DNA from 2 places in the Bacillus sp. N5-665 genome. Region 2 is predicted to be linked to the other one. Evidence: a T-box and tRNA genes for the amino acid it is inferred to sense, from the RefSeq annotation. Region 2 holds a T-box; the other holds one or more tRNA genes.
The links. A T-box is a leader RNA that pairs with one kind of tRNA and senses whether it is charged. The one in region 2 lies ahead of ileS (isoleucine--tRNA ligase), so its partner is inferred to be a tRNA-Ile.
Positions count from the first base shown of each region.

Region 1: it encodes a tRNA-Ile, which carries the amino acid that the T-box ahead of ileS (isoleucine--tRNA ligase) is inferred to sense. The anticodon was not compared.

Region 1 covers NZ_CP093325.1:1,155,521-1,164,539, forward strand. Annotated here, with positions in the region: gene MNO09_RS08365 (metal ABC transporter ATP-binding protein) at 1-517, shown strand, start outside; gene MNO09_RS08370 (metal ABC transporter permease) at 517-1,350, shown strand; gene MNO09_RS08375 (Fur family transcriptional regulator) at 1,364-1,777, shown strand; gene ispG (flavodoxin-dependent (E)-4-hydroxy-3-methylbut-2-enyl-diphosphate synthase) at 1,857-2,960, opposite strand; gene yqfZ (protein YqfZ) at 3,125-3,490, opposite strand; gene MNO09_RS08390 (DUF1189 domain-containing protein) at 3,564-4,322, opposite strand; tRNA gene MNO09_RS08395 (tRNA-Ile) at 4,565-4,638, shown strand; gene sodA (superoxide dismutase [Mn]) at 4,860-5,471, shown strand; gene MNO09_RS08405 (MFS transporter) at 5,588-6,865, shown strand; gene MNO09_RS08410 (peptidoglycan D,D-transpeptidase FtsI family protein) at 6,975-9,019, shown strand, end outside.
Region 2 covers NZ_CP093325.1:3,394,515-3,403,533, forward strand. Annotated here, with positions in the region: gene MNO09_RS19970 (TetR/AcrR family transcriptional regulator) at 14-598, shown strand; gene MNO09_RS19975 (DUF418 domain-containing protein) at 600-1,685, shown strand; gene ileS (isoleucine--tRNA ligase) at 1,737-4,838, opposite strand; T-box leader at 4,893-5,132, opposite strand; gene MNO09_RS19985 (bacteriocin-processing peptidase family protein) at 5,232-9,019, opposite strand, start outside.

The DNA.
Region 1 (9,019 bases), 2.2 Mb from region 2:
TAGCTTTAATTCTGGTTTTCCGGCAACTGTTTTTGAAGTTGTATCAATGGGACTTGTTTCTAAAAAAGGGCTGTTTCGCTTTTTCACGAAAAACGATAAGGAAAAGGTAGAAAAAGCGATTGCTGATGTAGGGATGAGTGAGTTTCAAGGGCGCAATATCGGAGAACTTTCTGGTGGACAACAACAGCGTGTATTTATTGCTCGTGCGCTCGTTAGTGATCCTGAATTACTTATTTTGGACGAGCCCACTGTTGGAATAGATGTGAAGAATGTAGAAAGTTTTTATGAGATATTAGAGGATTTAAACAAAAGGTTAGGAATCACATTAATTCTCGTTACTCATGATATGGGAGCTGTTACTGAGAAGGTAACACATGTTGCATGCTTAAACCAACATCTACATTTCCATGGAAATGTAGAGAAGTTCCGAGAGTTAGAAGATGCAGAAATGTCCGTCTTATATGGACATCATGTTCATCGTTTAGAACACGAGCATGAGCATCACGGGAGGATATAATGATACAAGATTTTTTACAATATGACTTTTTACGTAACTCTTTATATGCAGGGGTTTTAATAGGACTTGTTGCACCACTTATCGGTGTATTTGTTGTCATTCGCCGAATGTCGCTTATTGCGGATGCATTAAGTCACGTGACATTATCGGGTATTGCTGCAAGTTTACTACTAGAAAAAACAATTTTCACAGGAGGATTTTTAAATCCGTTATATATGGGAATGATTTTTTCTATTGGTGGGGCGTTACTAATTGAAAAATTACGTACTGTATATAAACATTATCAAGAATTAGCAATTCCGATTATTCTTTCAGCAGGAATGGGGATTGGGGTTATTTTTATATCACTTGCAAATGGATTTAACACTGATTTATTTAGTTATTTATTTGGGAGTGTAAGTGCTGTAACAAGTACGGATTTAATAATCATCGGCATTGTAGCAATTGTTGTTATTGTAACGATCACTTTATTATACAAAGAGTTATTTTTACTATCGTTTGATGAGGAATATGCTGTATCAACCGGTTTGAGTGCAAAGTGGATTCACTTTATTTTCATTATATTGGTTGCTCTTGTCATTGCAGTATCAATGCGTGTAGTAGGGGTTCTTCTCGTATCATCATTAATGACGTTACCAGTTGCAGCAAGTATTCGTATTGCGAATGGATTTAAACAAACAATTTTCTTTTCCATTTTATTTGGTGAAATTGCAGTAATTGGTGGAATGTTTGCTTCATATCAACTTGATCTAGCACCAGGTGGTACAATTGTTATGATAGCAGTTCTTATTTTAATTGGTGCGATTTTATGGAAAAAGAAAAAAACTGCATAAAGTAGGGATAGATATGAATCTAACAGAAGCTTTACGCCTAATGAAAGATAAAGGATACAAACATACTGGGAAAAGGGAAGAAATGCTCAGGTTATTTGCAGCTCACAATCGTTATTTAACGGCGAAAGACGTTTTAGAGCATATGAAGGATGATTATCCAGGTCTTAGCTTTGATACGATTTATCGTAACTTAACGGTGTTTGCTGAAATCGGTGTTTTAGAACAAACGGAATTAAATGGTGAAAAACATTTTCGTTTTACATGTTCTATTATGGAACATCATCATCATTTTATTTGTTTAGATTGCGGGGGGACGAAAGAGATTACTTCCTGCCCGATGGATTTTATGAATAAAGATTTTAACGGTTATGAAGTAACCGGGCATAAGTTTGAAATATACGGCCGTTGTCCAAAATGTGCAAAATAAGAACTCGTCGGTTACGTAACTGACGAGCTTTTTTACGTAAAAAAGAAGGTTGCCCACAAATATTGTGGCAACCTTCTTTTTATTGTTCTTGTGTTTCTTTTTCTTTTTCTCGTTCAGCAGCCATTTCAGCAGCAATTACATCGATTTCTTTTTTCAGTTCTTCTACCATTATTTCTTCTGGTACTTTACGAACAACTTGCCCTTTACGGAATAATAATCCTTCTCCACGTGCACCGGCAATACCGATATCAGCTTCACGAGCTTCACCAGGACCGTTTACAGCGCAACCAAGTACTGCAACTTTAATCGGTACTTTTAGTGTAGAGATGTATTCTTCCACCTCGTTAGCGATGCTAATTAAATCAATTTCAATACGACCACAAGTTGGACAAGAAATAAGTGTTGCTGCATTAGATGCAAGACCGAATGACTTTAATAGTTCACGCGCAACTTTTACTTCTTCAACTGGGTCAGCACTTAATGAAATACGTAGTGTATTTCCGATGCCTTTATTTAAGATTGCGCCAAGACCAGCGGCACTTTTTACAGTTCCGGCAAATAATGTTCCGGATTCTGTAATACCTAAATGTAATGGGTAATCAAAAGCACGAGCAGCTTTTTCGTATGCTTCAATTGCTAAGTTAACATCAGAGGCTTTCATAGATACGATAATATCGTGGAAATCTAAGTCCTCTAAAATTTTAATGTGATGTAGGGCGCTCTCGACCATACCATCTGCAGTTGGGTATCCGTACTTTTCTAAAATGTGACGTTCTAATGAACCTGCGTTTACACCGATACGGATTGGAATACCGCGTTCTTTTGCTGCATTTACAACAGCTTCTACTTTATGGCGACGACCAATGTTACCTGGATTGATACGTACTTTATCAATGCCACCTTCAATTGCTTTTAAAGCAAGGCGATAATCAAAATGAATATCAGCAACAAGTGGAATGTTGATTTGTTTTTTAATATCAGCAATAGCATTTGCTGCGCGTTCGTCTGGAACAGCAACACGGACGACTTGACAGCCAGCTTCTTCTAAACGCTTAATTTCAGCAACTGTTGCTTCAACATCATGTGTTTTTGTTGTTGTCATACTTTGTATAATTAATTCATTATTACCGCCAATTGTTAAATTACCGACTTTAACTGGACGTGTTTTTGTACGATGAGTCATTTCATTCACGAATAGATCGCTCTCCTTATAAAAGAAGTTTCTTATTTAGTCCCTCATATCAATGAAAGTATACGTGATACAGGGCTATAGAAACCGAAGTGCTCGGTTTCACTTTTACTATTGTATCAGCGCCTTTATGTAATTGACAAGGATTAAGTAATTGCTTATTGATATAACGGGAATTTATAAGACTTTCCAATTTGTATTTTTGTAGCAGATGTACTTTTGTTTAGTTGTTTAAAGTCATCAATTACCTTTTCAATGGAAGGGATTTTTTTCTTATTAATTTGTTCGGTAATAGAAAGAACTGTCTCACCTGTTTTGACTTCAATTGTTTTATAAGTTACATCTGTTTCTTTTTCTGCTTTGTTCTCTTTCTTTTGTTTTGTATCTGTACTTTCTTGTTTTATCGTTTGGGCCGCATTTGTTTTTTTATATGAACTTAACATCGGTAAAGTGCCGATTTTTATATCGTAATAAAATATATAACCAAGAACAAGCACGAATAAGAATATACCTAATCTCTTCATATTCTTCACTCCTTTGCTAGGAATATATGCTTGTCCAAAAAAAAAATGCCTATTTAGGCATTTTTTTTCGTTCTTATTTTTCTTTCGGTTTTGGAACTTCTTTAATCGTTAAGTAAAGAACAATTAAAACAACTGCGATATAAATGAATGTTGAACCAGGTACAACAATTTTGAATAGATCCATAATCATAAAGAAGATTGTTGGAATTGTGTAGCTGTACGCAGTTAACGTCCATACTTGCTTATAAGATAATTTACGTTGACCGCTCATAGCAGAACCAATAAACGCAAGTAAAGTAATTCCTAAGAAAGTAATAAACAATTGGAATAGGTATACTAACACGCCGATAACAGCTAGTAAAATTGGATAAATACTATCGAATACAGAAATGAAATCTTGCAAATCTTTCTTCTCAAGAGATGTCCCTAATAAATCATTATAGGAGTATGTTTGTGTTTGACCATTTCCTATAGAAACTACTTTATCTTTTAAAATAAATAAACCAGTTTTGTTTTGATATGTTTCTATATCTGTTGTATTGGGATCAAATACGAAAAGAGCATCTCCCTCTTCCTTTAGAATAGGTTGTTCAATATCTGCTTTTAGTTCACCGTTTTCGATTTTAAAATCAGGTAAATCTTTTTCGATTGCTTGATTTACCATGGTAACACTATCTTGAATAAAGCTACCGTAAAAGAATGTTCTTGGAATAGTAGTGATTAGACAAAGTAGCATAATATACAAAATGGTTTTTCCGATTTTTTGAAAACGGAATAGCGCCATATCTTTAGGCGAATATACGCTTTTTGCTAATTGGGTAAATATGGACATAGATTCACTTCCTTTATGTATGTATAAAATCATTGTAACGTAGGAATCTAGAGAATCTCAAGATATATTATATTTACATATAGTGGAGATAACTAAATTTCTTTTTATTAATTTTCTTCTTTTATATGAGAAAAATACAATTGACACTTTTCTTTGCCATATGGTAAATTTATCTTACATTTCTTAAAGGATATATCTGATAGGAATTCCTTTATTTGATATGTTGTTACATACATAATTGTGGACCCTTAGCTCAGCTGGTTAGAGCAGACGGCTCATAACCGTCCGGTCGTAGGTTCGAGTCCTACAGGGTCCATATCCATTTCACATGTTTATTATGTTAGTGGGAAGCTTCCTTGTAGAAGGGAGCTTTTTTTACGGAATATATGAGCATTTTAATTGAAAAGAAGTGGGATTTTTGCTACGTTAATGATAGCAAGACAATGTGATTTATTTGTTTGCACCCTATGGCAATTAGGGTAGAATGAAGTTGTATGTCACTTAAGTGGCAATACATAAACTGGGAGGAATATAACAATGGCAAAACACGAATTACCAAATTTACCTTATGCGTATGATGCTTTAGAGCCTCACTTTGACAAAGAAACAATGAACATCCATCATACAAAACATCATAACACTTACATTACAAACTTAAACGCTGCTTTAGAAGGTCATGCAGAATTAGCTGACAAAAGCGTAGAAGAATTAGTTGCAAACTTAAACGAAGTACCAGAAGCGATCCGTACAGCAGTACGTAACAATGGTGGCGGACATGCTAACCATACATTCTTCTGGACAATCTTATCTCCAAACGGCGGCGGACAACCAGTAGGCGAACTTGCAACTGCAATTGAAGCGAAATTCGGTAGCTTCGATGCATTCAAAGAAGAATTCGCAAAAGCTGGGGCAACTCGTTTCGGTTCTGGTTGGGCTTGGTTAGTAGTAAACAATGGTGAGTTAGAAGTAACAAGCACGCCAAACCAAGATTCTCCTCTAACTGAAGGTAAAACTCCAGTTGTAGGTTTAGATGTTTGGGAACATGCTTACTACTTAAATTACCAAAACCGTCGTCCTGACTACATCGGTGCATTCTGGAACGTTGTAGATTGGAACGCTGCTGAAAAACGTTACCAAGAAGCAAAATAATTGTAATAACGATAGAAAAAGCTAGGAGAATGCTCCTAGCTTTTTTCTATGCTTTCCTTTTACATAATTGGGCTTGTCTTTGGAAGACTAGAACATGAAGTAAAGGAGAGTTGTGTATGAAGTGGAAACATATAATTGGTGACGTTGAAGTGAATCGGGATTTAGTGTTGTTGCTCCTTATTGGAGGTTTATACACGCTCGCAATTTCTTTATCGAATACGTTTGTTAACATTTATTTATGGAAACAAACACAAAATTATGTGAATCTTGGCTTGTATAATTTGGCCAGCGTTGTATTACAGCCTCTCACATTTCTTATAGGTGGGAAATTAGCGAAGCGTATTGATCGCTCAATCTTGTTACGAATAGGCGTAGGCACGTTAGCTATTTTTTTTATCGTTGTTTTAGTAGCGGGAAAAAGCGCTTCTCACTATATTTTATTAATGGGGGCTCTTTTAGGAGTCGGATATGGTTTTTACTGGCTCGCGTTTAACTTATTAACATTTGAGATTACAGAACCAGAAACAAGAGATTTCTTTAATGGGTTTCTTGGACTTCTTACATCCTTCTCTGGCATGATTGGACCGATAGCAGCTGGATACACAATTTCACGTATGGAAAAATGGAGTGGCTATACGGTCATATTCTTTCTTTCGTTACTGTTGTTTGCAATTGCTGTCATTTTAAGCTTTTTTGTATCTAAGAGAGAATGTGAAGGACGGTATGAAATTGTACAAGTATTGAAAGAGCGGCAGATTGATAAAAATTGGGGAAGAATTACACGTGCTCATTTTTTCCAAGGGTTGAGAGAGGGAACGTTTATTTTTGTGATTTCCGTATACGTGTATTTAGCGACGGATAGCGAACTCGCCTTAGGAAAATATAGCTTAGTAAATTCTGCTGTATCATTTGTATGTTACTACTTAGTCACTCGTATGTTAAAGAAAGAGTGGCGGAAAAAAGCAATTTTGCTTGGAGGCATTATTTTATATGCTGTCGTATTTTTAGTTATATTCAATGTTACATACGCAAAATTACTTATTTATGCAGCGTGTATTGCGGTTGCATACCCTATTTTGCTCGTTCCGTACGGATCCATGACATATGATGTAATTGGCAGAGCGAAAAATGCGAGAGAGTGGCGTGTAGAGTATGTAGTTGTCCGGGAATTATGGTTAAATGCAGGAAGAATTTGTTCGATTTTAAGTTTTTTATGTGCTGTATTATTCTTTCCGCCTGAAAAAAGTTTGCCTTACTTATTATGTATTTTAGGTGCAGGACATTTCCTTATTTATTTTGCAGTTAAAAATGTCAAATATGATGAGGAAAATGCGAGTAAAACAAGTGTTGTAACGCAAGCGACTGCGCAGAATCAAACAGAACCAGAAGGTTAACTTCTCGGTTGTTTTATGCTAGAATAGAAAAAGATGTAAGACAGCAGTGAGGACACCTGTATGAAGGTGTCCCTTTCACATTACATAGCTGTTGGTAGAGGGGGTTTGTATGAGCAAGAAGCAGAAACAACAAAAGAAAAAGACTCACGTTCCTTTTCGGTTAAACGTGCTGTTTTTCTGCGTGTTTTTAATGTTCTCCGCGGTTATTGTAAGGCTTGGATATGTACAAATTGTTCGCGGTGAGGAATATAAGAATGAAGTGGAGAGGAAAGAAAACTCGACGATAAGTAATCCTGTACCACGTGGGAAAATATTTGACCGTTATGGGCGAGCTGTAGTAGATAATGCAGCTGTTCGTACGATTACATTTACAAAAATGAAAGGATCAACTGCAGAGGCTCGTTTAGAAACAGCGAAAAGGCTAGCAGAGTTGATTGAAGTACCGACAGATAAATTAACAGATCGTGATAAAAAAGATTATTGGCTTGCTATGCATAAAGAGGAAGCGAAAGAAAAAATTACGAATAAAGATCGTCAAGAGTTAAAAGATAAAAAAATTGACGATAAAGAATTAGATGAGCGTCAACGAAGTCGCGTGACAGAAGAAGAAGTGAATCAATTATCCGCAAAAGATTTAGAAATACTAGCGATTAAAAGCAAAATGGACGGCGGATATGCAATGACACCACAAGTTATAAAAAAAGATGCTACAGAAGAAGAATATGCGATTATTAGTGAAAACCTAGCAGCATTACCGGGTGTAGATACGAATGTTGATTGGGATCGAAAATATACGTATGATGATTTATTCCGAAGTGTACTTGGCGGGGTGTCAACGTCTGATGAAGGGTTACCGAGAGAAAGGCTAGATTACTATCTTGTTCGTGATTATAATCGAAATGACCGCGTAGGGAAAAGTTATCTTGAACAGCAATATGAAGATAGCCTACACGGTACGAAAGCAGAAGTGAAAAATATTACAGATAAAAACGGTAATATTTTAGAAACGATTAATGTCGCACAAGGACAACGAGGTAATGACCTGAACTTAACAATCGATATGGAATTACAAAAACGTGTAGAAGAAATTATCACTAAAAATTTATTGAAATATAAAGGGGGACAACCTCTTTTAGATCGTGCATTCGTTGTAATGATGAATCCGAAAAATGGTGAAGTTTTATCTATGGCAGGGAAACAGTTAGTGAATGAAAATGGCGAAACGAAAGTACAAGATTTCGCCTTAGGAACGATGACAAGTTCTTATCCGATGGGATCAACTGTAAAAGGTGCGACAGTACTTACAGGGTATCAAACAGGTGCGATTCAACCAGGTTCAGTTCAACTCGATGAACCAATCGTATTGAAAGGAACGCCGAAAAAATCTTCTTGGAAGACGATGGGGTATATTAATGATCTGACAGCGTTAAAAATGTCTTCTAACGTATATATGTTCAAAACAGCGATGAATCTCGCAGGTGTTCAATATGTGAGAGGTGGTACGTTAGATATACCACAAAAAGCATTTGATACGATGCGTTATTATTTCGGACAGTTTGGACTTGGTGTGAAAACAGGTATTGATTTACCGAATGAATCTGCGGGTCAAATAGGTAAGGGAACTCAGCCAGGTTTCCTATTAGATTTATCAATTGGACAGTACGATACGTATACACCACTTCAATTAGCACAATATGTTTCAACAATTGCAAATGGTGGTTACCGTATGCAGCCGCAAGTTGTAAAGGAAATTCGTCAGCCGGCAGCGAAACCAGAAGAAACTGGAAAAGTTGTTCATTCAATGGAACCGAAAGTACTAAACCGTATTGATATGCCTGAATCACAAATTAAACGTGTTCAGGAAGGATTTAGACAAGTATTTAACGAGTCTAGTGGTACAGCTTCGAAATACTTTGCAGGTGCACCTTATAAAGCTGCTGGTAAAACAGGTACAGCTCAAACTGTGTATGGCGGAGATAAAGAGATTGGTAGAAAGGCAAACGGTGAGCGTAAAGAAACATATAACTTAACGTTAGTAGGCTATGCGCCACTTGAAGATCCTGAAGTAGCATTTTCTGTTGTTGTACCTTGGGTAGATGATAAATCAGGTATTAACGGATATATTAGCCGTGACATTATGGACGCGTACTTTGA
Region 2 (9,019 bases):
AGGAGGATCTATTATGAGTAAAAGTGAAGAAACACTCTCTTCAATAATGGAAGCAAGTTATCGCCTTTTTGCTACGTACGGTATCGCTAAAACAACTTATACGATGATTGGTGAGAAGGTTGGTATCGCAAAACCATCTATATATTACTACTTTAAGTCTAAAGATGCCTTGATTGAATGTATTTTTACTGAATTATGTAAAGCTATGCAGTTCTCTTCGTATTTTCATACAGAAGAATTTACGAAAACAAATTTTATTGAAAAATGTATTGCAATTGGCCTTAAAATAATTGATGAACAGCGAAACGACCCTTATTTTAATCTTGTGTTACAAGAATATGTTTTACTATCTTCAAGAAACAATATGTACAAAGATCGATTACTAACTGTGCAAACAGAATATTTACATGGATTTGAGGTACTCCTTACAAAAGCAAATAAACTTCAATTAATTGAAAATAAAAATCTAGTTTCAAAAGCTCATATGTTAGCATTAGTGCTTGATAATATCGGGAATTTTATGATGATTGATGCAAAGATAGATTATAAACAAATTTGGATTGAAGCTGTAAATAGCATTTTTGAAAGAAGGGATTGAAGTGAATACAAAAAAGCGCATTATCGGCTTAGATTTCGCTAGAGCTTTGGCGATGTTTGGTATGCTACTTGTTAATTTCATGGTGATAACAGGTGCAGAAGGAAATGGTCCCCCTTTTTTAATAACCCTCATGTCACTATTTGAAGGTAGAGCTTCTGCTTTGTTTGTTATACTTGCAGGCATCGGTATAACTTTAATGACTAGGTCAGCCGTTGCTAGCAATGAAAAAATAAAAATTTCTAATAGCCGAAAGACCATATGGAAACGATCACTATTCTTATTTATTTTAGGATTACTACTATATGGACTAGAGTGGACTGGGGATATAATACACTACTACGGTGTTTACCTTTTCGTCGCTGCATTACTCATTACAGTACGCAAAAAACTATTACTTTTTCTTTCTATCATTATTTTATTAATCGCACAAGCTCTTCAGCTTACTTTCAATACTTTCGAAGGTTGGGGAGGACCTACTCCATTCATAAACTATGTAGACTTCTGGACAATACAAGGTTTTCTTCGCAATTTATTCTTTAATGGCTATCACCCTATTTTCCCTTGGTTCTCGTTCTTCTTAATCGGTATGATAATTGGCAGGTTAGATCTTCATAATAAGAAAATTAGAGAAAGATTACTCTTACTGGGTATTACAATTACAATATTGTCAGAACTTTTATCAAAAGGGCTTACTCACTTTTTTATTCCATACATCGGCAAAGAGGCTGCCACATTTTTATTTAATACAGGACCCATCTTACCAAATGTATTATATATTTTATCTGCTACAGGATCCGCTATTGCTATATTAATCATTTGCCTCAACATCGCTGAAAAATATAGAAATAATTGGTTTGTCACTTCCATTGTACAAACAGGACAATTAACATTAACTCATTATGTCAGTCATGTATTTATCGGTATTGGGACGTTAATTCTATTAAATAAAATGGAACAACAATCACTACTATTCGTTTTATTATTTGCTAGTGGATTTTTCATTTTCAGCATTTTAATTAGTGTGTTATGGGGAAAGAAATTTTCTAGAGGACCTATCGAATGGATTATGAGGAAATTAGCCGGATAAATTTCCATCATACAAAAAGGAAGTTGGAATGATTCCAACTTCCTTTTTTCTTTAATGAGCCGCGCTTAATTTAATTCGAACTTTCGCTTCACCTAAAGATAGTTCATCGTCTTCATTCGTTAAGTGATCAAATGTAAATTGCTTAACGAGTAAATTTTCTTCCAATAAATCTTTATGGTTCGTTAATGTTCGTTGTAGTTCTTCCTCTGTATCAAGAATAACATCGACTCGTAAATTAACCGGTAAATTCAACTGCTTACGATATTCTTGAACCGCTCGAATGAATTCGCGCGCTACTCCTTCTTGTAACAATTCTTCCGTTACATTCGTATCTAACATAACTGTATATTGTCCGTTAGTCGTATTAGAGAACCCTGATTTCGCAACTTTCTCTACTAGTACATCTTCAGCTGTTACAACTACCTCTTCTCCTGATGCTGCTTCGTAAACTGCTCTTTCTGTAGATACAAAGTGTTGTACTTCTTCTTTTGATAATTGTTTTAACCATCCATTTAATGCATTCACATTTTTACCAAACTTCGGCCCAGCTGCTTTAAAATTCAACTTTAATTGATAGGACATGTATTTCGTTTCATCGAGTTCAACATGAAACGCTTTGACATTTAGCTCATCCATGACGATATCACGATAAGATTCCCAATCCATATCATTTTCATTATGCGCTAGTAATACAAGTTCTGCTAAAGGCTGTTTTACTTTTAAAGAATGCTGATTACGGTTACTTCTTCCTAGTTCAACAACTTGTAAAACAGCATCCATTTCCGCTTCTAGTTTCGGCTGAAGTAGTGATTCATTTACAACTGGATAATCCTCTAAATGAACGCTACTTCCAGTTAAATTTAAATAAATATCTTCAGCGACAAACGGTGTAAATGGTGCGATTAATTTACTAATTGTTACAAGTACTTCATGTAGTGTCTCATATGCAGCTGCTTTTTCAGCATTCATACCAGATTCCCAGAAACGATTACGTGATCGTCTTACATACCAGTTACTTACTTCATCTACAAGCGCCGCGATTTCACGAGCTGCATTCGTAAATTGATAATCATCAAGTGCTGTTCTCACTTTTTTCGTTGTGCTATGCAATCTTGATAATACCCATTCATCCAATTTCGTTCGCTTTACATCATACGTTTCATTCGGGTTATACTCATCTAAATTTGCATATAAGACGTAGAAGCTATACACATTGACTAATGTATCTACAAATTTAGATTTTGCTTCCAGTACTGTTCTTTCCGAGAAACGTTTCGCATTCCACGGAGCACTGTCAACGAGTAGCGCCCATCTTAATGCATCTGCACCAAACTGATTTACTAAATCAACTGGATCTAGTGCATTCCCTTTACTTTTAGACATTTTCTGTCCTTCTTCGTCTAATACATGCCCTAGTGATAACACTCGTTTATATGGAACTTTTCCTGTATATAGTGCTGATACTGCTAATAAACTATAAAACCAGCCGCGTGTTTGATCAATGCCTTCTGCAATAACATCCGCTGGAAACTGTTCTTCAAATAACTTTTTATTTTCAAATGGATAATGATATTGCGCAAATGGCATGGAACCACTATCAAACCAAACATCAATTACTTCTGGTGTACGATTCATTTTACTTCCGCATTTTTCGCAGCAAACTTGCACTTCATCTACATACGGCTTATGCAATTCCAAATCTTCAGGTGTTTCTTTCGTACTATGCTCTCTTAAGTCAGCAATGCTTTTCGGCGCGAATTGATGATCGCAACTTTCACATTCCCATACGTTTAATGGTGTTCCCCAATATCTATTTCGGCTAATATTCCAGTCCACCATATTTTCTAAAAACTTACCAAATCGTCCATGTTTCATATGGTCTGGATACCAAGTAACAGAATCGTTATTTTGTAAAAATGTATCCTTAATTGCAGTTGTTCGGATTAACCAACTCTCTCCTGCGTAATAAAGAAGTGGTGAATCACAACGCCAACAATGTGGGTAGCTATGTTCATACTTTTCTTTATGGTATAGTAAGCCTTCCTTCGCTAAATAACGAACGATATCCACGTCACAATCTTTTACAAATTTCCCTTTCAAAAATGGTACTGCTTCTGTATATTCACCTTTCTCATCTACAACATGCAAGAATGACAATCCTTCACTTTGAACGACTCTATAATCGTCCTCCCCATATGCTGGAGCGATATGAACGAGTCCTGTACCACTATCTGCCGTGACAAAATCGGCTGCGATAACTCGATAGCCATTTGTAACTTCCTTCATTGGAAATGGCGGCATATAAGATGTGTTTACTAATTCTTCACCTTTATGAACAGATAATACTTCATAGTTTTCTTTTAATACATCTTCTACACGTTCTTTCGCAACAATGTATACATGACCTTCTTGTTTCACTTTCACGTATTCCATATTTGGATGTACAGCGAGCGCAACATTTGCTGGAAGTGTCCAAGGTGTCGTTGTCCAACCTAGGAAATATTCATTTTCACTATCTTTCACTTTAAACTTAACTGTTGCACTTAAATCTTTTACTGTTTTATACCCTTGTGCAACTTCATGTGAACTTAGTGAAGTTTGACAACTTGGGCAATATGGTGAAACTCTATGTCCCTTATACAATAATCCTTTTTCATGAATCGTCCCTAAAATATGCCATACACTTTCGATATATGGATTCTCTAACGTAACGTATGGATCATCCATATCTACCCAATAACCGATGCTTTCAGTGAATTCACGCCACTGCTTCTCATATGTGAATACACTTTCTTTACACTTCTGAATAAATGGCTCAATTCCATACTCTTCGATTTCATGTTTACCAGAAATACCGAGTTGCTTCTCAACACCTAATTCTACAGGTAAACCGTGTGTATCCCATCCCGCTTTTCGTAGCACTTTATAACCAGCCATCGTTTTATATCTTGCTACTACATCTTTAATTGTCCGTCCAAGCGCATGACCTACATGCGGTAATCCATTCGCCGTTGGTGGTCCTTCATAAAATACGAAAGACTGTGCGCCTTCTCGATTCTGAATTGATTGCTCGAAAATACTTTGCTCGTTCCACTGCTTACGAATACGTGTTTCTCTCCCTACAGCTGACTCTTTTACATCTACTTTCTTCATCTACAATCACTCCTTTTGAATATTTTAAAGCACACAAAAAACCCGTCCCCATGAAGTAGGGACGGGTTTAACCGCGTTACCACCCTAATTCTATTAGCTCTTCGCTAATAGCACTTAGCAACGTACTATCATACGTGTTCTTTGTAACGGTAGACATCCGTCCGGGCTTACTTATTTTCAGCCTCGGCTCCTCGGAGATGATTTTCAAATAATGTCTGCACACCGGCTTTCAGCTATACACCGGCTCTCTGGGGAACAATTCATTATTTTACTCGTTCTCGTCTTCAGATTTGTATACTTTATTAAAAGCTATTTTATGCCATTGGGCAATAAATTGTCAACTAATTCGAAATATATATTTATTTATATCCTTTTTTCCCTATTCCTATACAATTATTTCTCAAATTCTTGTATTCCAGCTAAATCTTCATCTTCTTCAATAAGCTCAGCAAAGAATCCTGATTCATCCTCACGAAGAACAATTTCAAGCTCTTCCTTCGCCTCTTCAATTCTGTTTAACTGTGCTAAATAACAAGCGCGATCGTATCTTGCTAACAAATCACTCGCATCTATTGTTAATACATCATTTGTTATTTTTTCTGCCTTTAGTGTTTGGCCGGTATCATGATATGAAGATGCTAAAGAAAGAAGAATTGCTGCTTCATTTGGATGATGTATAGAAGCATTTTCTAATACATGAATTGCCTCTTCAAACCTTTCTTGACTTTGATACATTTCTCCTAAAGCAAGAAACGCTCTACTTACAAACGGTGTTTGCTCCATTAATTGTAAGGTAATCTTTTCTGCTTTTCTTTCTTCTCCTATTTTAAAGAATACTTGCGCTTGTAAAAGAAGCGTATCATAATCATCTGGTAACTCTCGAACCATTTGCTTCGTTATTTCTGAAGCATCCCGTAACATATCTTCTTCCTCACACGCTATGAAAAGATTTACAAGTTGCTTCGCTACATCGTAATCCCATTTATTTTCTAACGATGTTTGCAATACATCTATCGCCTCTTTATACATCGCCACATTCTCGTAAAATAGTGAAAATCGCTGCGCTGCCATACTATTTTTTTGATTTAACTTTAACGAAATTTCATACAAATCAATGATTGTAGTAATAATCGAAATTTCTTTCGCACGGTTTTTCATACGATAAAAAGCTCTCGTAATTATGGATTTCTTCGGCTGTTCATTTTGTTGACGTTCAATCCATCTTTCCGTCACCGCAGATGCAGCATACATAAATGCCATACTTCTTTCTGCCTTCTTCACCTTTAATGTATGAAGAAAATCTCGTATGTTAGACAATTTCTTATGTTGTTCTATCGCTTTTACATACACATCAAATATTCGTTCATTATTTGCATCTTTTTGTATAACTTTCATTGCAATTTCAATTGCTTTTTCATTTCTTTTTTTCACTAACACTTTGGCATAATGATATAGAACTTCTATATGCTCACTATCTAATTGAAGTGCCTCTTCAATCTGTGCTTGTTCTTTATCTATTTCATCCATCGCTCCATACACATATGCAATCGCATCTAATCGCCATATTTCAGGTGCTTCGTCCGCTAATTGTTCTAGTTCTGTCAGTAACTCTTCCTGAAGACTCATTTCTACTGAAAGCTGCGCCAAATATTCCATATTAATATGCATCGGCTCTTCTTTCATAGCCTGAACCATATGACTTTGTTCTTTAGAACGATTTTCTTCTTTTTCGTATATTTCTGCAAGCTGTAAATGTACACCTTCGAAATTCTCATCAAGCTCTAAACATGTTTCATACGCTTGTTTTGCTTCCGTCAATTGCCCTAATACCATAAGTGTTTCACCCATTCGGTAATAAGGTAATGCCGTTTCCTTTTGTTCTATCGCCTTATTATACCTTTTCATCGCTTGGCCGTACTGCCCAATAGATTCATATAAAATACCTGTATAACAACCGTATTCGCTTATTTCATTTCTTTCTTTGTGTAACGTTCTTAAGAATGCTATACCTCTTTGTACAAATACCGTTCCTTTAATTCGATTCACATATTCATCTAACGCACTTGCCACATTATATTCGCTCTGCTTTATACCACTCTCTAACTTAGACAAAGCTACTTTAAACCCTTCTTCATTTCCACCAAGTTCAACCTCAGCATCCCATAGAACCATTCCCGCATTCATAAGAAAATCTTGGCTCTTTTCAATTTGTTTTTCAATACCGAGAATATATTGTTTCGCTTCCTTGTATTGTTCTTTCGCCATATAAACTTGCGTAAGTCCAAAGTGAGAATAAACATCATCATGATTTTCTTCTAATGCACGATTATACAATGTTTCTGCTTCTTCCAGACTATCATTTTGAAAATGATAGTCACCGAGTTTTACGTATAGAGGTGCCTTATCGTCACAATTCTCAATACCTTTTAATAAAATTTCTTTCGTACTTTCCTCATCCTTCAAATCAGACTCGTATATTTCCGAAAGTTTCGTATAGATGTAAGGCGCATTACTATCCAAATAAATCGCTACTTTAAGCCCTTTTATCGCTAAATGTAATTTCCCTAAATGATGCGCACATCTCGCGCGCTCATACCATACATGTGCCTCATTTTTATTCTCTCTTAATAGGTCATTAAAAATTTCATACGCTTCTTCATATCTTTCTAAATCTATTAATATTAATCCGTGATTCGTTAAAGTGAATCTTTCTGGACTACGTTCTAAAGCAACTTGAGAAAACTGCAACGCCTTTTCAGATTGATCGATATACATGTATGATAAAGCGAGAAAACTCCAAGTAATCGGCTGATCTGCGTCTAATTGTAATGATGAACGAAAACTTGAAATCGCTTCTATATAACTCTCCTGTTCAAAAGCATATCTTCCGTTTATTAAATGATATAAAGCACGATTATTTTTCTTCTCAACACTTGTCAGCATTTGCCCGGCTTTTTCTAATTCTTGAAGGCGAATAAAGCACTGCGCACCATGCAATTTAACAAAATCTGAGTTTGGAAACTTCTCCATTAACTTTTCAATACAACATATAATAAACTCATTATCTACTTCAACATCTAAATGCTTAACCGTATATAACCACGTATTCGGATTATCACTCGTCTCTTTTAAAAATTGTACTAAGTTATGAATCCCCTCTTTATCATGTTCATCTAAATGATCCGTAAGAGAAAAAACAGATTTAAAATAATGATTTTCTTCTTCATTTAAAAATGCTAATCGCTCCTTCTTTTCTTTCGGAACAAACGTAATCGCTAAACAACCTGTGTAACGATATTTTTCTTGTAACTTACTATATTCCACAATAACTGGTTCTATAAAGTTCGGATCTTGAACATAAAAAGCTTGTAACGTATCATCATATCCAGATAGCACTTGTACATGTGAAGCATGCTCAATATCTATACTTAATAAAACAGGAATCCCTTCATCCAGCAGTCTCTTATAATTTTCCTCATTACCTTTAAAATAACGATATTCATAACCTAATTCTTCTAAATAAGAAACAGTATCTGAAAACTTTGAGCCTGTCATATCAAAAATAAACTCTGCTATTTCATCTTGTGTACGTTTTTCTCCCCATAACTGCAACATCATTTCTAAACTTGTCGGAACACAATAATTATCCTTTTGTACAATCGGAACTATCGGTAAATACACCTTTTTTCCATCTGGATTTTTTTCTAAATTATGATATAAAGACTCTTTTAAACTTTTTTCTTCTTTTAATAACTGTTGTAAATCTACAAGTTTATTCATTTTGTAAAGCGCTTCTGCACGTAAATGTACAAAGTAAGCTTTATACGCATGATAAGGAAGCTGATTATTTATATTATCTATTACCGCTAACATTTCTTCATACTTCCTTAAATCTAATAAATATTTTACCTTTTCAAAATGAAAATATGGTACTTGCGGGAACTTTACAATCGCATCATCAATTAGCTGTAAAGCACGTTTTTGTTCTCCTTTATTCGCATATAATTGTGATAATAAATAGGTAGATAGCTCTTCACAATCTTTATGCTGCATGCCAGCTATAAATTGTTCTTCTGCTTTCTCCCATTCACCTGTATGCATATAGACGTAGCCCCATTTATCAAATACGGCACGTGAACTGTACTCCTCTGCCTTTTGCATATAGATTAGGGCTTCTTCAT